DNA from 3 places in the Metabacillus indicus genome. Region 2 is predicted to be linked to each of the others. Evidence: riboswitches for the same ligand, from Rfam matches in the RefSeq annotation. Region 2 holds a riboswitch; each other region holds the start of a gene.
The links. A riboswitch is a leader RNA that binds a small molecule or an ion and turns the genes downstream of it on or off. The one in region 2 is predicted to bind S-adenosylmethionine.

Region 1 (6,989 bases), 1.7 Mb from region 2:
GGATGACGGATTTGTCGCTGGACAACAAAAACGCGCTTGAAATCGCACCGGGACTGTGGGCAGGAATTGGTCTTGCAAGGGAAGGTGCGGGGACTGCGCTTGTCGGGGATCCGGACAGCGTGGCCGAAAATATGAAAAAGTACGCCGAAGCAGGCGTAGACACATTCATTATGTCGGGGTATCCGCATCTGGAAGAAGCATACCGCACAGCGGAACTGCTGTTTCCAAAGCTGCCCCTGAAACATAAAACCATCAAACAGGAGGTATAAGATGAACAAAAAGCTCAGCAGCTTCTTAGCGGCAATATTCGTAATGGTCCTTGCTTTAGCCGGGTGCTCCTCGAATGAAACCGGAGGGAGCGGAAAAGACGGAGTGACAGAAATCAGCTTTATCCACTGGCGCGGGGAGGATGCTGAAGTTTTTAAAGAACTGATCAGCAAATTCGAAAAAGAGAATCCGAAAATCAAAGTAAACATGACAGTCTATCCATCTGAAGAATATCAGTCTACTGCACAGACGCTGCTCAGAGACGGTTCAACGGGAGATGTGTTTACATCATTCCCGGGATCTCAATTTGAAATTATTAAAAAAGCAGGCTTTTTCGCTGACCTTTCCAATGAGGAATTTGTTCAGAATTACAACGAAAACCTGATAGAAGCAGGAAAGGCAGACGGCAAACAGCTTGCCGTTCCGCTGCAGCTTGTCTATAACCAGCCTGTCTATAATGCAGGTATTTTTGAAGAACTCGGACTGGAGCCCCCTAAAGACTGGGAAGGATTTTTGGCTCTTTGCGAAACTCTTAAAGAAAACGGCTATACACCTATCGCCTTCCCTGGAGCTGATATTGGCCCGGGACAGCTGATGAACAGCATGATGATGAACAATGCGCCGGACGAAGAGATTTTTGCGAAGCTTATGGCCGGCGATGCAAAATTGACGGATGAGTGGTGGGTCAAGACGCTTTCTCAATTTAAAGAGCTTACTGACAAAGGCTACATTGCTAAAGAAGCCCTCGGCACAAAGCATGACGGAGCCATTGCGCTGATGGCCCAGGAAAAAGCAGGAATGCTTGCAAGCGGATCTTACGCTATGGCCGGCATTAAGCAGCAAAATCCGGACATTAAGCTGCAGCTTCTTGCGCCAATCACAGTTGCTGAAAATGAAGCAAAATACGAGGGGGTCCACACAACCACGTTCATGCTTGCAGTCAACAGCAAATCAGAGAAGCAGGATGCAGCAAAAAAATTCGTGAGCTTCCTTTCTGAATCAGAAAATGCAGGCGAATACGCAAATAAAACCGGCCAGCATGTAACGCTTAAAGATGTCACGTATGAGTCTGAAGAACTGAAAGATACAGCTGTCTGGATGGAAAAAAACACACGGTTCCAGCCCCGCTTTCTGATTCCGAATGCAGATGTTGAAAAAGCGGTGATCGCGTCCATTCAGGCTGTCATCGGCGGAACGGATCCTGAAAAAGCGGCTGCAGAAGCACAAAAAATTGTTGAGCAGAACTTAAGCAAGTAATCCGGAGAAGAGGGGGAAAGCCCCCTCTTCTTCTCATCATGAAAGGAGGCCATTTCATTGCTGAAACATAACAAATCACTGCTGTTCTTTCTTGCACCCGGCATTCTTGTGTACAGCATCTTTTTTATCTACCCGACACTGAGCGCCTTCTTTTACTCATTTACAAACTGGGACGGAATCTCCCCTGATTTTGATTTCGTCGGAGTGACCAATTATATCAATCTGGCGACAAATGACTCTATTTTTGCAAAAGCACTTGGAAACAACGTGAAATTCATGCTGTTTGTCGTTGTTTTTCAAACGCTGTTTTCCCTTGTCTTTGCCCTTTTCCTGATTAAAAACACAAGAACCAATGTTTTTTTCAGGGCACTGTTTTTTTTTCCTACGATTCTATCCTCTGTTTCAGTCGCCTTTATCTGGTCGTTTATTTACGATCCAAACCTTGGGCTCCTTAAAACCATTCTTACAGGGCTGCAGCTTGATTTCCTGGCACAGAACTGGCTGGGTGATGAGAAAATCGCCATTTTTTCAATTGCTGTCGTGCAAGTATGGTTTCATACAGGACAGATGATTATTATCTTTGTTGCCGGTCTTCAGAGCATTCCTGCCGATCTTTACGAGGTGGCCAAAATTGAAGGGGCAAGCAGATGGCAGACGTTCAAAAAAGTCACATGGCCGCTTGTTGCTCCCGCAGCAACCATCGTTGTCGCGTACACAACGATACAATCATTTAAAGCGTTCGATCTGATCTTTGCCATGACGCGCGGAGGTCCGAACTATTCAACGGAGATTATCGCAACCCTGATTTACACAACGGCATTCAGGAGCTTTAAATTTGGCTATGCATCAGCAGAATCCGTTATTTTTATGGCCGTCATTGCCTTGATTACGTTTGTGCAGTTTAAGGCATTGCACGCAAACAGGGTCGACTACTGAGGAAAGGGTGACGAACGTTGAAAGGAACAAAGTACGGACTCATATTAATCTACGCAGCCATTATCATCATTCCGATCTTCGCCATCTTTTTAACAACGTTTAAAACGATTGCTGAAATGTATGAAAATGTACTCGGACTGCCTGAACGGTTTTCAGTGTCAAATTACATATCTATTTTTAAAGATCAGTCGATGGGCCTGTATTTTCAGAACAGCTCAATTGTCACACTTGTATCCGTCTTTCTGACGCTGTTTTTTGCAAGCCTGATCGCCTTTGCCATCACGCGGATCGGCGGTGTACTCAGCGCTGCTGTGTTCGGATTTTTCACACTCGGCATGATGATTCCTGCGCAGGTGAACATGATTCCGCTCTATCAGTTGATTTTTCAGCTGAAGCTGACGAACAGTCTCGTGGGACTGATGATCGTCAACATTGCGGCTACCTTGCCTGTTGCTGTTTTCATTCTCACTGGATTCATGAAAACTCTGCCGAAATCGTTGTTTGAAGCAGGATCCATTGACGGCGCCGGGAACTGGCTGATGTACCGCAAAATTGCCCTGCCGCTCTCGCTTCCATCGCTGTCTGCAACAGCCATTTTTCTGTTTGTGATGCACTGGAACGACCTGCTGTACCCTTTGCTTTTCATCACGAAAGATGAATATAAGACCTTGCCGCTTGCTCTGCTTGAATTTCAGGGGGAGTACATGACGAACTATCCGATGCTGTTCACCGGCGTGATGATTGCCTCTGCGCCGCTTATTATTGCCTACATCTTCCTTCAGAAATATTTTATTGCGGGAATGACTGCAGGCTCGGTGAAGGGCTGAGTTTTTTGCCCCAAACCCTTGCATTTATGAAAAAAGTGAGGTAAGGTAATAAAAACATTTAAAAAATTCATACTATTTATTCTTATCCAGAGAGGTGGAGGGTTCTGGCCCTGCGAAACCTCAGCAACCGGAAAAGATCAGGCAGATGCCTGTTCGAACCAAGGTGCTAATTCCAGCAAGCTTGAATGCTTGGGAGATAAGAGGAAGCCAGTTTTGCCGAACCAGCGTCTTCTTCTTATATGAGGAAGGCGCTTTTTATTTTTCCAAAGCATATAAAAAAGCCCGGTCCAGGGCGTGTAAAAGAAGAAATGACAAACAGGATGGTGTTTAATCATGTCGGAACGCATTGAAACAACTTTGGCGCAAATCGGGAATCGCAGTGAAAACATAACGGGAACGGTAAACCCGCCCGTCTACTTTTCAACAGCCTACAGACATAATGGAATCGGGGAATCAACAGGGTTTGATTACATCAGGACAGGAAATCCAACGAGAACAATTTTAGAAAAAGCAATCGCAGATCTTGAGCACGGCGATCAGGGATATGCATTCAGTTCGGGAATGGCAGCCATTCAGACGCTGATGGCCCTGTTTAAAAGCGGGGATGAACTGATTGTCTCTTCCGATTTGTACGGCGGAACATACCGTTTGTTTGAACGGGAATGGCGCAAATACGGCCTTGTTTTCCATTATGCGGATTTTAAAGACGGGGACTGTACAAAGCAGCTGATCAATGACCGCACAAAGGCGATTTTTCTGGAGACTCCGACAAATCCTTTGATGCAGGAAACAGAGGTCAGCGATATAGCCGAAATGGCACGGGAACACAAGCTGCTGCTGATTGTTGATAATACGTTCTACACGCCTATTCTGCAGACGCCGATTTTAGACGGAGCCGATATTGTCATTCACAGTGCTACCAAATATTTGGGCGGACATAACGATGTACTTGCAGGTCTTGTCGTCGCAAAAGGCAAAGAGCTTTGCGAAGAGCTTGCCCAGCACCATAATGCAATCGGCGGCGTGCTCTCCCCATTTGATTCATGGCTTTTGATCCGCGGGATGAAGACACTTGCTTTAAGGATGAATCAGCATGAAAAAAATGCAGGACAGGTTGCAGAATTTTTGGAGAGCCAATCCGAAGTAACGGATGTTTTATACCCGGGAAAAGGCGGAATGCTTTCGTTCAGACTGCAAAAAGAAGAGTGGGTCAATCCATTTTTAAAAGCACTGAAGACGATAACCTTTGCTGAGAGTCTCGGAGGCGTTGAGAGCTTTATCACATATCCGGCCACGCAGACACATATGGATATTCCAGAAGAGATCAGAGCTGCAAACGGCGTATGCAACCGCCTGCTGCGTTTTTCAGTCGGCATTGAACACGCAGGTGACTTGGAGCAGGATCTGCTGCAGGCATTTGAACTTATGAAGGAGGCAGATAAAGTTGAGCAGCGGTAAGTGGACATTCGAGACGAAACTGCTTCACAACAGTCATAAGGCGCAGAAAGATACAGGGGCGGTCAGCGTTCCCATTCATCATTCATCAACGTTTCACCAGTTTGATTTTGACGATTACGGGAAATTCGACTACGGCCGTTCGGGAAATCCGACGCGGGAAACACTTGAGCAGGCCATTACTGAACTTGAAGGCGGAACAAGAGGCTTTGCTTTTGCATCCGGGATGGCAGCGATCTCCACCTGTTTTCTGCTTCTTTCAAAAGGAGACCATGTCCTGATTACAGAGGATGTTTACGGGGGAACATACCGGATCATTACAGACGTTCTCAGCAGATTCGGCATCGAGTACAGCTTTGTTGACATGACCGATCTGCATGAAGTGGCTTCTCATATCAGGCCGAATACGAAAGTCATTTACGTTGAAACGCCGTCCAATCCTCTTTTGAAAATTACCGACATCCGGGGGATTACAAAGCTTGCAAAAGCAAACGGATGCCTGACGTTTTTAGATAATACGTTCCTTACACCAGCTTTGCAGCGGCCGATTGAACTCGGCGTGGACATCGTCCTTCACAGCGCCACCAAATTCCTTGCCGGACACAGCGACGTCCTTGCAGGCCTTGCCGTTGTAAAGGGAGAGGAGCTTGCAGCGAGAGTACAGAAACTGCAGAACGCATTCGGAGCCGTCCTCGGCGTCCAGGACTGCTGGCTCGTTCTCCGTGGCATGAAAACATTGAACGTAAGGCTGCAGCAGTCCAGTGAGTCTGCTCGAAAACTCGCAGACTATTTATCCCGCCATAAAGCCGTCCGGAACGTGTACTACCCTGGACTCACGTTTCATCCCGGGCACTCGATCCAGCGGTATCAGGCAGATGGTCCTGGAGCTGTCCTGTCTTTCACACTGGCAGACGAGGATGCCGTCCGCACGCTCGTTAAAAATGTGGAGCTGCCGGTATTTGCGGTAAGCCTTGGAGCGGTCGAATCCATTCTGTCCTATCCGGCCAGAATGTCCCACGCCGCCATGCCAAAAGAAGAACGGGAGCGCCGCGGAATTACAGACGGACTATTGCGCATAAGCGTCGGGCTGGAAAATGCGGATGACCTGATCAAAGATTTTGAGCAGGCGCTTGCAAAACTGCCGGCGAGTGCAGTGGAGAATAAATTAAGAGCTTAAATCTAGCGGAATTAAAAAATACAAGACTCTTAACTTGATGTTAGGAGTCTTTATCAAGTAATGGAGGAAATGCAGATGTACAGCTATGTTTCACACTTGGAGTGCCCAAAGTGCGGTGCCGAGTATTCAGTTAAGGACGTGCAGCAGCTTTGCACATGCGGATCTCCGCTTTTGGTGCGCTACCATTTAGATCAAGTGAAGAGTGCGTTATCAAAAGAAGAAATCGCCAGCCGGGAAAACAGTTTGTGGAGATACCACGAGCTGCTGCCTGTTGAGGATCCAAAGCATGTGGTTTCAATGGGAGAGGGCATGACCCCTCTTTTGAAAATGGACAGGCTTGGGGCAGAATATGGCCTAACACAGCTGCTTATGAAGGATGAAGGGCTGATACCGACCGGCTCTTTTAAGGCCAGGGGAGCGGCTGTCGGAATTTCTAAAGCAAAGGAGCTTGGCATAAAGACCTTTGCGATGCCGACAAACGGTAATGCAGGTGCAGCCTGGTCGCTTTATGCTGCCAGAGCGGGGATGGAGCCATATGTCATCATGCCGCTTGATGCGCCCCTCATCACCCGGAAAGAAACCGCCATTTCAGGTGCGAATCTCCATTTAATTGACGGACTGATCAGCGATGCGGGAAAAGTTGTGGCGGAGCTTGTGAAAGATCAAGGATTCTATGATGCTTCTACTCTGAAGGAACCTTACCGCATTGAAGGGAAAAAGACGATGGGATATGAAATCGCCGAACAGCTCGGCTGGGAGGTGCCTGATGTCATTCTTTATCCGACAGGAGGAGGAGTGGGCATTATCGGAATCTACAAAGCGCTTCGGGAGCTGCAGGAGCTCGGCTGGATCAGCAAGGAGAGGATGCCTCGCCTTGTTGCCGTTCAGGCTGAGGGATGTGCGCCGATTGTAAAAGCTTTTGAAGAAGGAAAAGCTGAATCGGAGTTCTGGGAAAATTCGCAGACGGACGCGTTCGGCATTAACGTTCCGAAGGCAATCGGTGATTTCCTTGTACTGGAGGGAATTTATGAAACAAACGGGAATGCCATAGCTGTATCAGAAGAGGAAAT
Region 2 (6,989 bases):
AAGCGGTCATTGTAGCAGGTGCCAGAACACCTGTCGGAAGAGCAAAAAAAGGGTCACTAGCAGCCGTTAGACCAGATGATCTTGGAGCGCTTGTCGTAAAAGAGACACTTAAGCGTGCTGGCGGATATGAAGGAAATATTGATGATCTGATCATTGGATGTGCGATGCCTGAAGCAGAGCAGGGGCTGAACCTTGCACGTAACATCGGCGCGCTTGCCGGTTTGCCGTATACAGTACCGGCGATCACTGTCAACCGCTATTGTTCATCAGGTCTTCAAAGTATTGCTTACGCAGCGGAGAAGATTATGCTTGGCCACTCGGATACAGCCATTGCAGGCGGAGCCGAATCAATGAGCATGGTGCCGATGATGGGCCATGTTGTCCGTCCGAATGCATTGCTTGCTGAAAGTGCGCCTGAATATTACATGGGAATGGGCCACACGGCAGAGCAGGTAGCTGTCAAATACGGAGTCAGCCGCGAGGAGCAGGATGCCTTTGCAGTAAGAAGCCATGAAAAAGCGGCAAGAGCCATTGCAGAGGGCAAGTTTGACGATGAAATCGTGCCTGTAAAGGTTACACATAGAAGTGTGGGAGCAGATCATAAGCTCCGCGAAAAAACGTTCCAGTTCTCAAAAGACGAGGGTGTCCGTCCTGGAACGACTATGCAGATTCTATCAACATTAAGACCTGCATTCAACGTGAAAGGATCAGTTACAGCAGGAAATTCCTCGCAGACGAGCGACGGTGCTGCTGCCGTAATGGTCATGGACCGCGAAAAAGCGGATGCGCTTGGACTGGAGTCACTCGTGAAATTCAGATCCTTCGCAGTAGGAGGAGTACCTCCTGAAGTAATGGGAATCGGTCCGATCGAAGCGATTCCTCGTGCACTGAAAGCTGCAGGTTTAAGCCTGTCTGATATTGGACTCTTTGAACTGAATGAAGCATTTGCTTCACAGTCTATACAAGTCATGAGAGCTCTTGGAATTGATGAAGAGAAAGTGAATGTCAACGGAGGAGCAATTGCGCTCGGTCATCCGCTTGGCTGTACAGGAGCAAAATTAACCCTTTCCCTTATTCACGAAATGAAGCGCCGCGGCGAGCAATTCGGAGTTGTCACAATGTGCATCGGCGGCGGAATGGGTGCAGCGGGAGTATTTGAATTAGTGTAAGGCTTAAAAAATCAGGAAAATGGGGGAACAAGCAATGTCAAAAACAACTGAAAATCTAATCAAGGGCGGAAGCTTTTTACTTGATGATGTAACATTTGAAAGTGTTTTTACGCCAGAGGATTTCACAGATGAGCATAAAATGATTGCCAAAACGACAGAGGATTTCGTCGTAAATGATGTACTTCCTCAGCTTGAAGATATTGAAAATCACCAGTTTGACAAGTCTGTCAAACTATTGAAGCAGGCAGGCGACCTTGGCCTTCTCGGTGCTGACGTACCTGAAGAATACGGCGGCCTTGGCCTTGATAAAATCAGCTCTGCGCTGATTACTGAAAAATTTGCCCGTGCAGGAAGCTTCTCTCTTTCATACGGTGCGCATGTCGGTATCGGGTCTCTGCCAATCGTTCTTTTCGGAAGCGAAGAGCAAAAGCAGCAGTACCTTCCAGACCTTGCATCAGGACAGCGCATTGCAGCCTATGCACTGACTGAACCAGGATCAGGCTCAGATGCCCTTGGTGCCAGAACGACGGCAAAGCTTAATGCAGAAGGCACGCATTATGTATTGAACGGCGAAAAACAGTGGATCACAAACTCCGGCTTTGCAGACGTGTTCGTTGTCTATGCAAAGGTTGACGGAGAGCATTTCTCAGCGTTTATCGTAGAAAAAGAATATCCTGGGGTTTCAACCGGTCCGGAAGAAAAGAAAATGGGAATCAAAGGTTCATCTACAAGAACACTTATTTTAGAAGATGCGCTTGTTCCTAAAGAAAATCTTCTTGGAGATCTTGGAAAAGGCCACGTTATTGCCTTTAACATTCTAAATATCGGACGCTATAAGCTTGCTGTCGGAACGATCGGCGGATCAAAACGCATTATCGACGTATCTGTTGAATATGCCAATCAGCGCCAGCAGTTCAAAACGCCAATCAGCAGCTTCTCGCTCATCCAGGAAAAACTGGCAAACATGGCTTCAAAAACATATGCAATGGAAAGCTCAGTTTACCGTACAGTTGGATTATTTGAAGACCGCATGAGCCGCCTGACTCCTGAAGAAGTCAAGGACGGAAAAGAAGTTGCGGCATCTATTGCAGAATACGCAATCGAGTGTTCACTGAACAAAGTCCTCGGTTCTGAAACACTTGACTATGTCGTTGATGAAGGCGTTCAGATTCACGGCGGATACGGCTTCATGGCTGAGTACGAAGTAGAAAGAGCATACCGCGACTCACGTATTAACCGTATTTTTGAAGGAACGAATGAAATCAACCGTCTTCTCGTTCCTGGCACATTTTTAAGAAAAGCAATGAAGGGTGAACTGCCGCTACTTCAAAAAGCACAGGCTCTTCAGGAAGAGCTAATGATGCTTATGCCTGAAGAACCGGGAGACGGCGTTCTTGAGCAGGAAAAGCACCTTTTGAAAAATGCAAAGAAAATCGGTCTAATGATTGCCGGACTTGCTGCTCAGAAATACGGCAAGTCCCTGCAGAAGGAACAGGAAGTTTTAGTGAACATTGCTGATATCGTGAGCAATGTATACGCTATGGAATCTGCCATCCTCCGCACGGAAAAGGCAATTAACAAGTATGGTGAAGCTAAGAGTGCTCAAAAACTTCTTTACACACAAGTGTATTGCCAGGAAGCATTCAACGAAATTGAAGCACATGCAAAAGAATCTCTTGTTGCGATTGAACAGGGAGACACTCTCCGCATGATGATCTCGGCATTAAGAAAATTCACTCGCCACACGCCGATCAATGTGATTGCCAAGAAGCGTGAAATCGCTGCTGCACTGATCGAAGAGAACGGATACCGCGCGTAATAAACACCTTTCAAAAAGGCCTTTTTCAAAAGAAAAGGCCTTTTTGATGTTTTTTGCTGAAAAAAGGCTAAGATAATAGATGGCAGAATGACGATGCTTGTCATTATGCTTGTCAAAAAGAATGTGGTAAAATAATGATGTTCAATTACGGTTGCAGGTGGTGAAAAGAGTGGCGCTTAAATTTTACTGGTATCCGAAATGCGGGACATGCCGGAAAGCAAAAAAGTGGTTAGAAGATCACCATTTGCAGGCAGAAGAAATACATATTGTTGAAAATCCGCCGTCAAAAGAAGAGCTGAAAACCATGCTTGATTCAAGCGGTCTGGAAATCAAAAAATTCTTTAACACAAGCGGTCAAAAATACCGTGAACTTGGCCTGAAGGATAAAATATCCTCCATGTCAGAAGATGAGCTTCTTACGCTTTTGGCATCAGACGGCATGCTTATTAAACGTCCGCTGACAACAGACGGAAACAAGACAACTGCCGGATTTAAAGAAGATCAATTTAAAGAAACCTGGCTAGGGAAGTAGAAGACTTACACTTTTAGTCTTTTTACAAATAAAACACGATAATCAGTTGGAGGTAGAAAACATGAACACACCAAAAGAACTTCGCTACTCTGAAGAACACGAGTGGGTAAAAGTTGAAGGCGATAAAGTACGCATCGGGATTACGGACTTTGCACAATCAGAGCTTGGAGATATTGTGTTTGTTGAACTTCCTGAAGTAGGCGACGAAATTAAAGCAGACGAGCCATTCGGCAGCGTTGAGTCTGTAAAAACAGTATCTGAGCTTTATGCTCCAATCAGCGGAACGGTTGTTGAAATTAATGAAGACCTTGATGACAGCCCTGAATTTGTCAACGAGTCTCCATATGAAAAAGCCTGGATGATTGTCATCGAGCCAAGCAATGCAGGTGATGTTGACAGCCTGATGACTGCTGAGCAATACGAAGAAATGACAAACGAAGACTGATAATCAATCCGCCTTCTGGACACCCTAAACAGTAAAAAGGAGGGTGTTTCAGCATGTCATTTGAAAAGAAGCGGCTGGATATTACGGATCGCGTTACCGGCAGGTTTGAAGGCGGACAGATGAATCTGTTTTTTGAAAAAGAGCAAATCGGTTCGATGTCACTTGGACCGGACGGCCGGGTGTCGTTGAAAAATGGATATGAAGAAGAAAATCATTCCTTTTTTCAGTATGCAGACGTTCTATCTAAACAAGATGAGAAGTATGTCGATTGTGACGAAGAAAACGGCTGGTGCTGATGACTTGGCAGTGGAATGTTCCACTGCCTTTTCCTGTTGTGACGGCCTGTTATAAAGGTCAGAAGGAAACAACCTCATGCATTTCGAATAGGTTATAGATAACATATACTCTAACTGAATAGGTGATGGCGATGTCTGCAATTGAGGTTGAAAAAGTCATAATAGTTGAAGGTACATCTGATAAGCGTAAAGTATTGAATGTTGTCAATGAACCGGTAGAAATCATTTGTACAAACGGCACGATCAGTCTGACACGGCTTGATGAAATGGTGGATGAACTGTTCAGCCGCGATGTATATGTGCTTGTGGATTCTGACGATTCCGGGGATCGCCTGAGAAAACAGTTTAAACGCGAATTTCCCGAGGCTGCGCATTTGTTTATCGACAAAATGTACAGGGAAGTTGCCACCGCGCCGGATCAGCACGTCGCAGCTGTGCTGCTGAGTGCAAACATTGATGTACATGCTAAATTTTTATAAAGGGAGCTGCTGAAAAGCCGATGATCGAATGCAATGAAGAGCAGGTAAGCAGACTCGCAGACAAGGAAAAAGCCATTCTTTATCTCTATACACCTTTTTGCGGCACATGTCAGCTTGCTAAAAAAATGATGACAGTCGTTGAGGCGATGCTGCCTGCCCTTGAAATAAATATGGCCAACCTGAATTATCTACCGAAACAGGCGTCAGACTGGGAAATTGAAAGTGTCCCTTGCCTGCTTGTTTTTGAAAATGGAAGAGTAATCAGCAAAACGTATGCCTTTCATTCTGTCGAACATCTCTATCACATATTGAAAAAACATGCCGCCTGATGAGGGCGGCATTTGACATATTTCTTGGGAAATAGAATCTTGTCTATCTGCGGGAAGGAATATGTCGAAGCTTTCTTAAAGGGAAAAGTACGGAAAACTAGAATTTCTCCCTTAACCACTTGCACGGAAATGGGGAGAAACGATGAATCTGGACTTTTTTGCCGAAAAAATGAATAATGCCCACTTTATTCAGCCGCTGCTTCCAAATGAAAACTTGAGAATTGAGTTTTTTGTTAAAAATATCAACAAGAAATCAACCCTGGTTTTGCAAAAAGGCAACTGCCATATAAGCAGTGATGATGAATTCTTTCATGTGCAGATTATTGGGGAAGAAAAGCATTTTCAAGATTGCTTTCATTCGCCGATCAGGCTTTTGCAGCTTGTAAAACTTGGCGCTATGGAGGCAAAAGGATCATTCAGAAATATACTTCGGATAGAGTCACTCATTCAGCTCTGCAAATAATATTCTAAAAATTCAAACAAATAATTGACTTAAGACAAACTAAAGTGATACAATTCCAACAGAAATAATAAGATATCTTATCAAGAGCGGTGGAGGGGCCTGGCCCTGTGAAGCCCGGCAACCGGTTATAGAGAGTGAATCACGGTGCCAATTCCAGCAGAGTGCATATGCTCTGAAAGATAAGAAGACCGGGATGCGCGCCTCTTCTTTGAAGGGGCTTTTTATTTTTTGAAACTTGGGAGGAGAAATGGATCATGACTCAAAAAAAGTACCGTTTGGAGACCGTCAACATTCATGGAGGGCTTAAGCCTGATCCTGGAACAGGTGCCAGATCTGTTCCGATTTACCAGTCTAATGCATACGTTTTCAATGACACTGAGCACGCTTCAAACTTATTTGCATTAAAAGAACAGGGGTACATTTACACTCGTATACATAATCCGACTTCCTCCGTCCTTGAGGAGCGCATTGCTGAACTAGAAGGCGGTGTCGGAAGTCTTGCAGTAGCAAGCGGTATGGCTGCCATTACCCTTTCGATTCTGAACATTGCCGGTGCCGGGGATGAAATCGTGTCCGCGTCCAGTCTCTACGGGGGAACCTATAATCTTTTCCAGACAACTTTGCCAAAATACGGCATTGAAACCACATTTGTTAATCCGGAGAACCCGGAAAATTTCAGAAGCGCGATCACAGAAAAAACGAAAGTCATTTTTGCCGAGACAATCGGCAACCCGAGTCTTCAAGTGCTTGATATAGAAGCCGTTGCAAAAATTGCTCATGAGGCCGGCATTCCGCTGATTGTAGATAATACATTCGCCACGCCGTATTTGTGCCGTCCCCTTGAACACGGTGCTGATATCGTTGTCCATTCTGCGACAAAGTGGCTGCTTGGAAATGGCACAACGCTTGGCGGTGTCATTGTAGATGGAGGGAAATTCGACTGGAACAGCAGAAAATTCCCAGGTTTCACGACACCTGATCCAAGCTATCATAACCTGGTTTATGCGGAAGCCCTTCCGGAAGCAGCCTATATTGTAAAAGCGAGGGTGCAGCTGCTGAGGGATCTTGGGCCTGCTCTCAGCCCGTTTAATGCTTTTCAATTTAACCTCGGTCTTGAAACGCTGCACGTCAGAATGAAAGAGCATATCTCGAATACGAGGAAGGTTGTAGACTATCTGAACGGACATCCTGCAGTGAAATGGGTTCTTTATCCTGAAGATTCAAAGCATCCGGACCAGGCTCTTGCTGAGAAATACTTGCCTGAGGGAGCAGGCGCAGTTGTCGTATTCGGCATTGAAGGCGGACGCGAAGCAGGGGCTAAAGTGATCAACTCTGCAGAGCTGTGGTCACACGTTGCGAATGTAGGGGATGCAAAGAGCCTCATCATCCATCCTGCCAGCACGACACACCAGCAGCTTGACGCTGAGGGCTTAAGAAAATCAGGCGTAACGGAAGAC
Region 3 (6,989 bases), 880 kb from region 2:
GCTTTGTGCGTCCGAAAACAATCGCAAGTTCAGGTGACTGGATGTCAAGAAGACGTGTAAGCACATCAAACTTTTTCTTCTCCTGTACTTCGATGAAGAATTGCTGAATATTTGTAACGGTCATTTCTTTCGCTTTTACTTTTACGATCTCAGGGTTCGTCATGAACTTTTCAGCAATGCGTCTGATCGGATCAGGCATTGTAGCTGAGAAAAGCAAAGTTTGGTGCTCTGATGGCACATTTGAAAGAATGTTCTCAATGTCTTCGATGAATCCCATGTTCAGCATTTCGTCCGCTTCGTCCATAACAACAGTCTGAACATCAGATAATTTCAATGTTTTACGGTTAATATGGTCAATTAGACGGCCTGGAGTTCCAACGATGATGTGAGGGAATTTCTTTAATGAGCGGATCTGGCGGTTAATGTCCTGTCCACCGTAGATCGGAAGTACACGTACGCGTTTTGATGAACCGATTTTGTAAAGCTCTTCTGATACCTGGATAGCAAGTTCACGGGTCGGTGCAATGATGATTCCCTGGATCTTATCTTGTTTAACGTCGATCTTTTCGATAAGAGGAATACCGAATGCAGCTGTTTTCCCTGTACCTGTTTGCGCCTGGCCGATTACATCTTTATTTTGAAGCCCAAGCGGAATCGTTTGTGCCTGAATTGGTGTAGCTTCTTCAAATCCCATGCGGTTAATGGCGTCCATTAATAATGGGCTGATACCTAGTTCTTGAAACGTAATTGTCAATTTGTTCTACTCCTTTTAATCCTTATAGCTTCACAGACTTTCATGTATGGTGAAACAAAAAACGCCCCATCGGGCAAAACGTTAGCTTATAAAAGCCCGTAAACACTTAAATTCAATCATATCACTTTTTATATACTTTTACAACAAGGCGTATTATTTCACACTTGTCTTAGTCTGTGCCATTAAGAAATTTTCTATCACTTCTGCAAGCTCCGGAAACTCTTCCCCGTGGCAGATCAGATGCTTCGAACACGGCATAAAGCAAAGCTCCTTCTGCCTTGAACGGACTTTTTCATAAATATAAACAGCGCTTTTGACAGGCACCATTCCGTCACATTCTCCCTGAACAATCAGTACAGGTATAGTTATTTTCTCCAATAATGGACGAATATACCTGACGAGCTTCCTGAATTGCAGAGCTGCAGCAATCGGCGTTTCCATCACTTTTTTTCTGTATCTGATAAAAAGTTCATTCTTTGCGCCTTCTCCCCGGATGGCATCTGCAAGCAGCCCTTTCACATCAAGCAGCATCTGGCGAGGATTTAAGTAATGTGCAGCTGCACTAAGCAGCACAAGCTTTTCAACCGGATACCTCGAGGCCAAATACGCTGCAATCAAGCCGCCCATTGAAAAGCCTATGATATAGACCTCGGAACATTCTTCAAGCAAATCCCTGAGCTCATTTTCAGCGTGCGCAATCCATTCGCTGAATTCGATCCCCTTCAGGCTCGGCGTTTCTCCGTGACCCGGAAGCGTCGGCGTCTTCAGCACCCAGTCCGTCCGTTCCTGCAAATAGCTGACGAGAGGCTCCACTTCATAAGGAGCTCCAGTAAAACCGTGTATACAAAGGCATCCTTTCATATCACTCTCTCCCGAATGAACATATTTTTATACCGGGTTTTAAAAATAAGAGGATTGAAAAAAAAGAACCCGGGTATATAAAAAGTACCCTGGGTTACTATATTTCAAAACAAAAAGGAGCGTTCATCATGACCGTATTAAAAAACAGTGCATATGAAGTTGTAAGTGAGCTTACGCCGTATTCCATCGGTGTCGGACTTGTCGTACTCGTTATCTCTCCATTTATTTTCTGAACGTCATGGACCAAGGTCCTTCCCTCTTTCTTTTCGTGTTTCTCTGACAGACAAAAGAAGGACCGGCTGCTTTATTTCATAATTAGAGAAGAGCTTGAACAACCTCTTCAAGCTTCATTCCGCGCGAGGCTTTTACAAGAACAAGATCTCCCGCTTTCGCCGTCTGCTTCAGACTTTTAATGAGCTCCTGCTTATCCTGGTAGACGTGAATCACTCCGTCATCAAGATTCTTTCTTGCCCCTTCGGCTATTTCTGCCCCAAGATTACCGTATGTGAAAAGATGCTGCGTTTCGGCTGCATCGATTGTTTCGCCAACTTCACGGTGAAATTGAACCTGCATGTCATCCCCAAGCTCGAGAATATCTCCAAGAACAAGAATTTTCCGGCTGTATCCGTCCAAGTCGCCCGCAAGCCTGATGGCAGCTTTCATAGATGTCGGGCTTGCATTATAGGCATCATTGATAACGGCAAGGCCGCCTTCTGTTTTCGTCAATTCAAGGCGCATGCCCGTCATTTGAATATTCTTCAGCCCTTCGCTGATTTTCTCCTCTGTCACGCCAAGGAATTCAGCTGCAGCAATGGCAGCGAGAGCATTCCCGACATTATGCTTTCCAAGCACAGGCAGGAACAGTTCTTCCCCGCGTCCGCGAATGGTAAAAAACGTGCCTTTTTCTGTGTGTCTGATTCCCTCGGGAGAATACGTGTTTTCAGCAGAAGCTCCGAATGAAACCTTTTTATATGAAGCGTTCTGAACACGCTCTTCAAGCAGAGGCTCTTCCCCGTCATAGATCAGCACACCTTGGGGTTTGAGGCCGCTGACAATTTCAAGCTTCGCTTTTGCGATTCCTTCTCTTGAGCCCAGATTCATCATGTGGGATTCCCCTATGTTGGTAATGATCGCAGCATCCGGCTTTGCAAGATTTGAAAGCAGTTCAATTTCCCCGAAGTTGCTCATGCCCATTTCAAGCACAGCTACCTCAGTATCTTCCGTCATGCTGAGAATCGTAAGAGGCATGCCGATATGGTTGTTGAAATTCCCCTGCGTTTTGTGGACACGGTACGTTGTTGAAAGCAGTGCTGCCACCATATCTTTAGTGGTTGTCTTTCCATTGCTTCCTGTCACGCCTACAACTTTCAGGTTCAGCTGGTCAAGGTAGCTGCTTGCAAGGGTTTGAAGAGCTTCCAATGTGTCTTCAACCAGAATGACGGCACCTGAAGGAGGGTTCGGTTTTGAACGGTTCCAAAGAGTGGCCGCCGCTCCATCAGCAAGAGCCTTTTCGGCGAAATGATGGCCGTCGAAGTTTTCTCCGGCTATCGGCACAAACAGCGTGCCTGCTTCAATCTTTCTGGAATCCGTTGTAATGCCGTGGATCATGGTGTTTTCATGTTGGGGCGCAAGGCCTGATCCTCCCGCCATTGTCTGAATGTCGCGTAAAGAACGTTTAATCATGCGCTGTAATCTCCCTTCTTTTATGTAAACTTTGTTCAAGCCTTCTGGACAATGAATAAGAAACACTATTCTTTAATGAATAGTGTTTCCAGGCTTTCCTTAAAACGTGTGTTTAATTTGCTGCTTGCCTTCGTGGCGTTCAAGGGCAAGCTCGACAAGACGCCCGATAAGCTCAGGGTACTCAACGCCTGTATGCTTCCAAAGAAGCGGGAACATGCTGTATGGCGTGAATCCCGGCATTGTGTTCACTTCGTTGATCAGCGCTTTTCCGTCTTCTGTCAGGAAAAAGTCTGCGCGTACAAGTCCTGATCCGTCGATTGCCTTAAAGGATTTAATGGCAAGCTCTTTAATCAGTTCATATTCTTCTTCCGTAACCTGCGCAGGAATCATCATGTCCGTGTCGCCGTCTTCGTATTTCGCTTTATAATCATAGAATTCTTTTTTAGGAGCAACTTCACCGACAACCGAACAGATCGGCTCATCATTTCCGATGACGCCGATTTCAATCTCGCGTCCGATGATGCCTTCTTCAATGATGATCTTACGGTCATAATCAAATGCCTCTGCGAATGCTTTTTCAAGTGACGCACGGTCTTTGCATTTGCTGATGCCGACACTTGAGCCCAGATTGGCAGGCTTAACAAAGCAAGGATAACCAAGCTCCTGCTCCACTTTATCGTAAGCTTCTTCAGGCGCCTTTTTCCACTCGCTCTTAATGTAGGAAACATAGTTAGCCTGCTCAAGTCCTGCCTGGGCAAACAAGTTTTTCATGATCACTTTATCCATTCCTGCTGCAGACGCAAGGACACCGTTTCCGACATACGGAAGGTTCAGAAGCTCAAGCATGCCCTGAACAGTGCCGTCTTCACCGTTCGGTCCGTGAAGAAGCGGGAATACTACATCAATTTGTTCGTTCGTTTCATCTGCTTTTGCAGGGAAAAGATCCTGATTGAGCGCAACCGGAGAAACCGCTGTGCCATTTTGGCTGAACTGAAGCTCAGCAGGTGAAGCTGCCGGCTCAGTAAGCTTGGGTCCGCGGAACCATTCGCCTTTTTCGGAAATGTAGATCGGATGTATATCAAATTTATTCGTATCAAGTGCTTTTATAACAGCAAGTGCCGTCTGCAGGGAAACCTGATGCTCTGCGGACTTGCCTCCATATAATAATCCAACTTTAATTTTCATGCGGATATCCCCCTAAGAAAAGTTCATCTCTACTATATTATCACTTTCGGCCCAAATTGTTATAGCCCATCATGGATTTCTTTATAACATTCGGGCAAAGGCACAATTTGCGTCCTTTAAAGGCGTTTCCAATTTCAGTAAGGCAGGCGATGTAAGCGCGTTTGTCTTTATCCTGTTTTTTGCCGGCAATCATTGCGCACTTTTTCATGCATCAGGCATTTCCTGCATGCAAAACACCTGTTTTGTATTAAAATAAGGGCAAGGAGGTCTGATTCATGAAACCAATTACATCAGAAGAACAGTTCCAAACATTAATTACCCAAGATCAAGAGGTGCTAATCAAATTTTTCGCAGACTGGTGCCCTGACTGTACAAGAATGAATATGTTTATCGGCGAAATTATGGAATCCTATTCCTCATATGAATGGTATGAAATCAATAAAGATGAGTTCCCTGAAATTGCAGAGAAGTACCAGGTTATGGGGATTCCGAGCATCCTGATTTTTAAAAACGGCGAGAAGCTCGGACACCTTCACAGTGCGAATGCAAAGACTCCCGACCAGGTGACGGAGTTCCTTCAGGAGAAGCTGGGCTGATTTTTTAGAATTGACATACTAATCAAATTATTTTATGATACAACTAATTTCATACGTTTCTTATCAAGAGAGGTGGAGGGATATGGCCCTTTGAAGCCTCGGCAACGGATCTGACAGCAGAAACCGTGCCAATTCCAGCAAACAGTTTGTTTGAAAGATGAGAGCTAGAACTTGCACAGCAGAACCAGCCTCTCTTGTCTAACAAGAGGGGCTTTTTTATGCAGATTAGAGAGGGGATTCCGCAATGAAATACGGTTTTTGGCTGCCAATCTTCGGGGGATGGCTCAGAAATGTAGAAGATGAAAAAATGCCTCCTACTTACGCCTACGCAAAGGAAGTTATCCAAAAAGCAGAGGAGTGGGGCTACGACACCACCCTTATCGCCGAGCTTTACTTAAATGATATTAAGGGACCTGAGCATGATTCGCTTGAAGCCTGGACGACTGCTGCCGCTCTTGCCGCCGTCACAGAGAAAATTGAAATTATGACAGCAGTCAGACCCGGCTTCCACAACCCTGCTGTCACGGCAAAGATGGCAGCAAACATTGACCACATCAGCAATGGGCGGTTTACCCTGAACGTTGTTTCCGCCTGGTGGGAAGAAGAGGCACGGCAGTACGGCGGCATTTTTACAGAGCACGACGCGCGCTACGACCGGACCGAAGAATTTATTGAAGTCCTGAAGGGGCTTTGGGAAAAAGAAACGTTTACGTATCAGGGAAGGTTTTATGACCTGATGAATGCCCGCCTTTCACCGAAGCCGGTGCAAAAGCCTAATCCAATTCTCTATGCAGGAGGAGAAAGTCCGCGCGGAAAAGAAACGATCGCTGAGCATTGCGATGCTTATGTGATGCACGGGGGAACGGCAGACGAAATCAAAACGAAGATTGACGGCATGAAGCAGCTGCGGGCAGCACGCGGAAAAGAGCCCTTTCAATCGTTCGGAATGGCTGCCTACATCATCTGCCGGGATACCGAAGAAGAAGTGCAGCAGGAGCTGAAGCGGATAACAGATGTTAAAGAATCTTCCGCCTATGCAGGTTACAAAGACTTCACGACGAAATCCCAGCTTGAACAAAAGCTTGAGCTCTATGACTATTCGGTTTCAAACCGCGGGCTTCGTCCAAATTTGATTGGCACTCCTGAGCAGATTGCTGACAAGATCCTTGAGTATGAAGAGGCAGGACTTGATTTACTCCTCCTCCAGTTCTCGCCGCAGCTTGAAGAAATGGAGCGCTTTTCATTACAGGTCATGCCGCTTGTGGAAAAGAAACGGAAAGAAAGCACGTTTTCATCGTTAACTTGATTGATTGACGCAGAAAAACGCTTGGATCTTATTTGCCAAGCGTTTTGTGCGTTATTTTCAATTTAGCACTTAACGTACCCGTTCCCTTGCGCTCCAGTCACTTGCTTTCCGCGGGGAGTGCCTGGAGCCTCCTCGCTGCGCTTGCGGGGTCTCCAGCGCCCTCTTCATCCCCAGAAAAGCGGAAGCGCCCGTTTTGCTCCGGCAGTCAGATAAGAAATCACCCGAAAAGTCCGGTTTTGACTTTTTGGGGGATTTTGTTCTGACAGAGGAGCCTGAGCGCTGCAGCTGGACAAGGAGTCAAGTGCCTTCCGATTCAGTCCACTTTATTTTCTGGATGTATTGGCTAAAAACTGTAATCAATCAACTGTCAGCAAAAACCACCGAGGCACCAATTTTCCGGGACTTTAACCAGTACCGCCCTTCAGCCCTCTTCCCTTTTCATCATTCCGGTTTTACAGCTTCAAACGTAATCGTCTGCCGGTCATGCTCCGGTGCTGCTCCATATGTATAGTCCGCAGAAATTACAATGTCTGTAAAGCCGAGGCGTTCTAGTACCAGCTTAAATTCCTTCACTCCGTACCACCTCATGGCAAACCTCTGCAGC

Region 1: linked by a shared signal. The riboswitch ahead of ACK1LH_RS05375 (methionine biosynthesis PLP-dependent protein) and the one ahead of ACK1LH_RS17815 (O-acetylhomoserine aminocarboxypropyltransferase/cysteine synthase family protein) in region 2 are both predicted to bind S-adenosylmethionine.
Region 3: linked by a shared signal. The riboswitch ahead of ACK1LH_RS01215 (LLM class flavin-dependent oxidoreductase) and the one ahead of ACK1LH_RS17815 (O-acetylhomoserine aminocarboxypropyltransferase/cysteine synthase family protein) in region 2 are both predicted to bind S-adenosylmethionine.

Annotation. Positions count from the first base shown of each region.
Region 1 is NZ_CP176757.1:1,065,405-1,072,393, forward strand. It holds gene ssuD (FMNH2-dependent alkanesulfonate monooxygenase) at 1-269, shown strand, start outside; gene ACK1LH_RS05360 (ABC transporter substrate-binding protein) at 271-1,524, shown strand; gene ACK1LH_RS05365 (carbohydrate ABC transporter permease) at 1,585-2,460, shown strand; gene ACK1LH_RS05370 (carbohydrate ABC transporter permease) at 2,478-3,287, shown strand; SAM riboswitch class I at 3,367-3,490, shown strand; gene ACK1LH_RS05375 (methionine biosynthesis PLP-dependent protein) at 3,621-4,745, shown strand; gene metC (cystathionine beta-lyase) at 4,732-5,919, shown strand; gene ACK1LH_RS05385 (threonine synthase) at 5,989-6,989, shown strand, end outside.
Region 2 is NZ_CP176757.1:3,473,656-3,480,644, reverse strand. It holds gene ACK1LH_RS17855 (acetyl-CoA C-acetyltransferase) at 1-1,169, shown strand, start outside; gene ACK1LH_RS17850 (acyl-CoA dehydrogenase family protein) at 1,204-2,988, shown strand; gene ACK1LH_RS17845 (arsenate reductase family protein) at 3,158-3,520, shown strand; gene gcvH (glycine cleavage system protein GcvH) at 3,582-3,965, shown strand; gene ACK1LH_RS17835 (YusG family protein) at 4,019-4,261, shown strand; gene ACK1LH_RS17830 (toprim domain-containing protein) at 4,393-4,740, shown strand; gene ACK1LH_RS17825 (thioredoxin family protein) at 4,761-5,069, shown strand; gene ACK1LH_RS17820 (hypothetical protein) at 5,212-5,532, shown strand; SAM riboswitch class I at 5,607-5,718, shown strand; gene ACK1LH_RS17815 (O-acetylhomoserine aminocarboxypropyltransferase/cysteine synthase family protein) at 5,787-6,989, shown strand, end outside.
Region 3 is NZ_CP176757.1:210,040-217,028, reverse strand. It holds gene cshA (degradosome RNA helicase CshA) at 1-754, opposite strand, end outside; gene ACK1LH_RS01235 (alpha/beta hydrolase) at 908-1,615, opposite strand; gene ACK1LH_RS01230 (UDP-N-acetylmuramoyl-tripeptide--D-alanyl-D-alanine ligase) at 1,931-3,298, opposite strand; gene ACK1LH_RS01225 (D-alanine--D-alanine ligase) at 3,398-4,483, opposite strand; gene ACK1LH_RS01220 (thioredoxin family protein) at 4,759-5,079, shown strand; SAM riboswitch class I at 5,137-5,243, shown strand; gene ACK1LH_RS01215 (LLM class flavin-dependent oxidoreductase) at 5,324-6,385, shown strand; gene ACK1LH_RS01210 (class I SAM-dependent methyltransferase) at 6,827-6,989, opposite strand, start outside.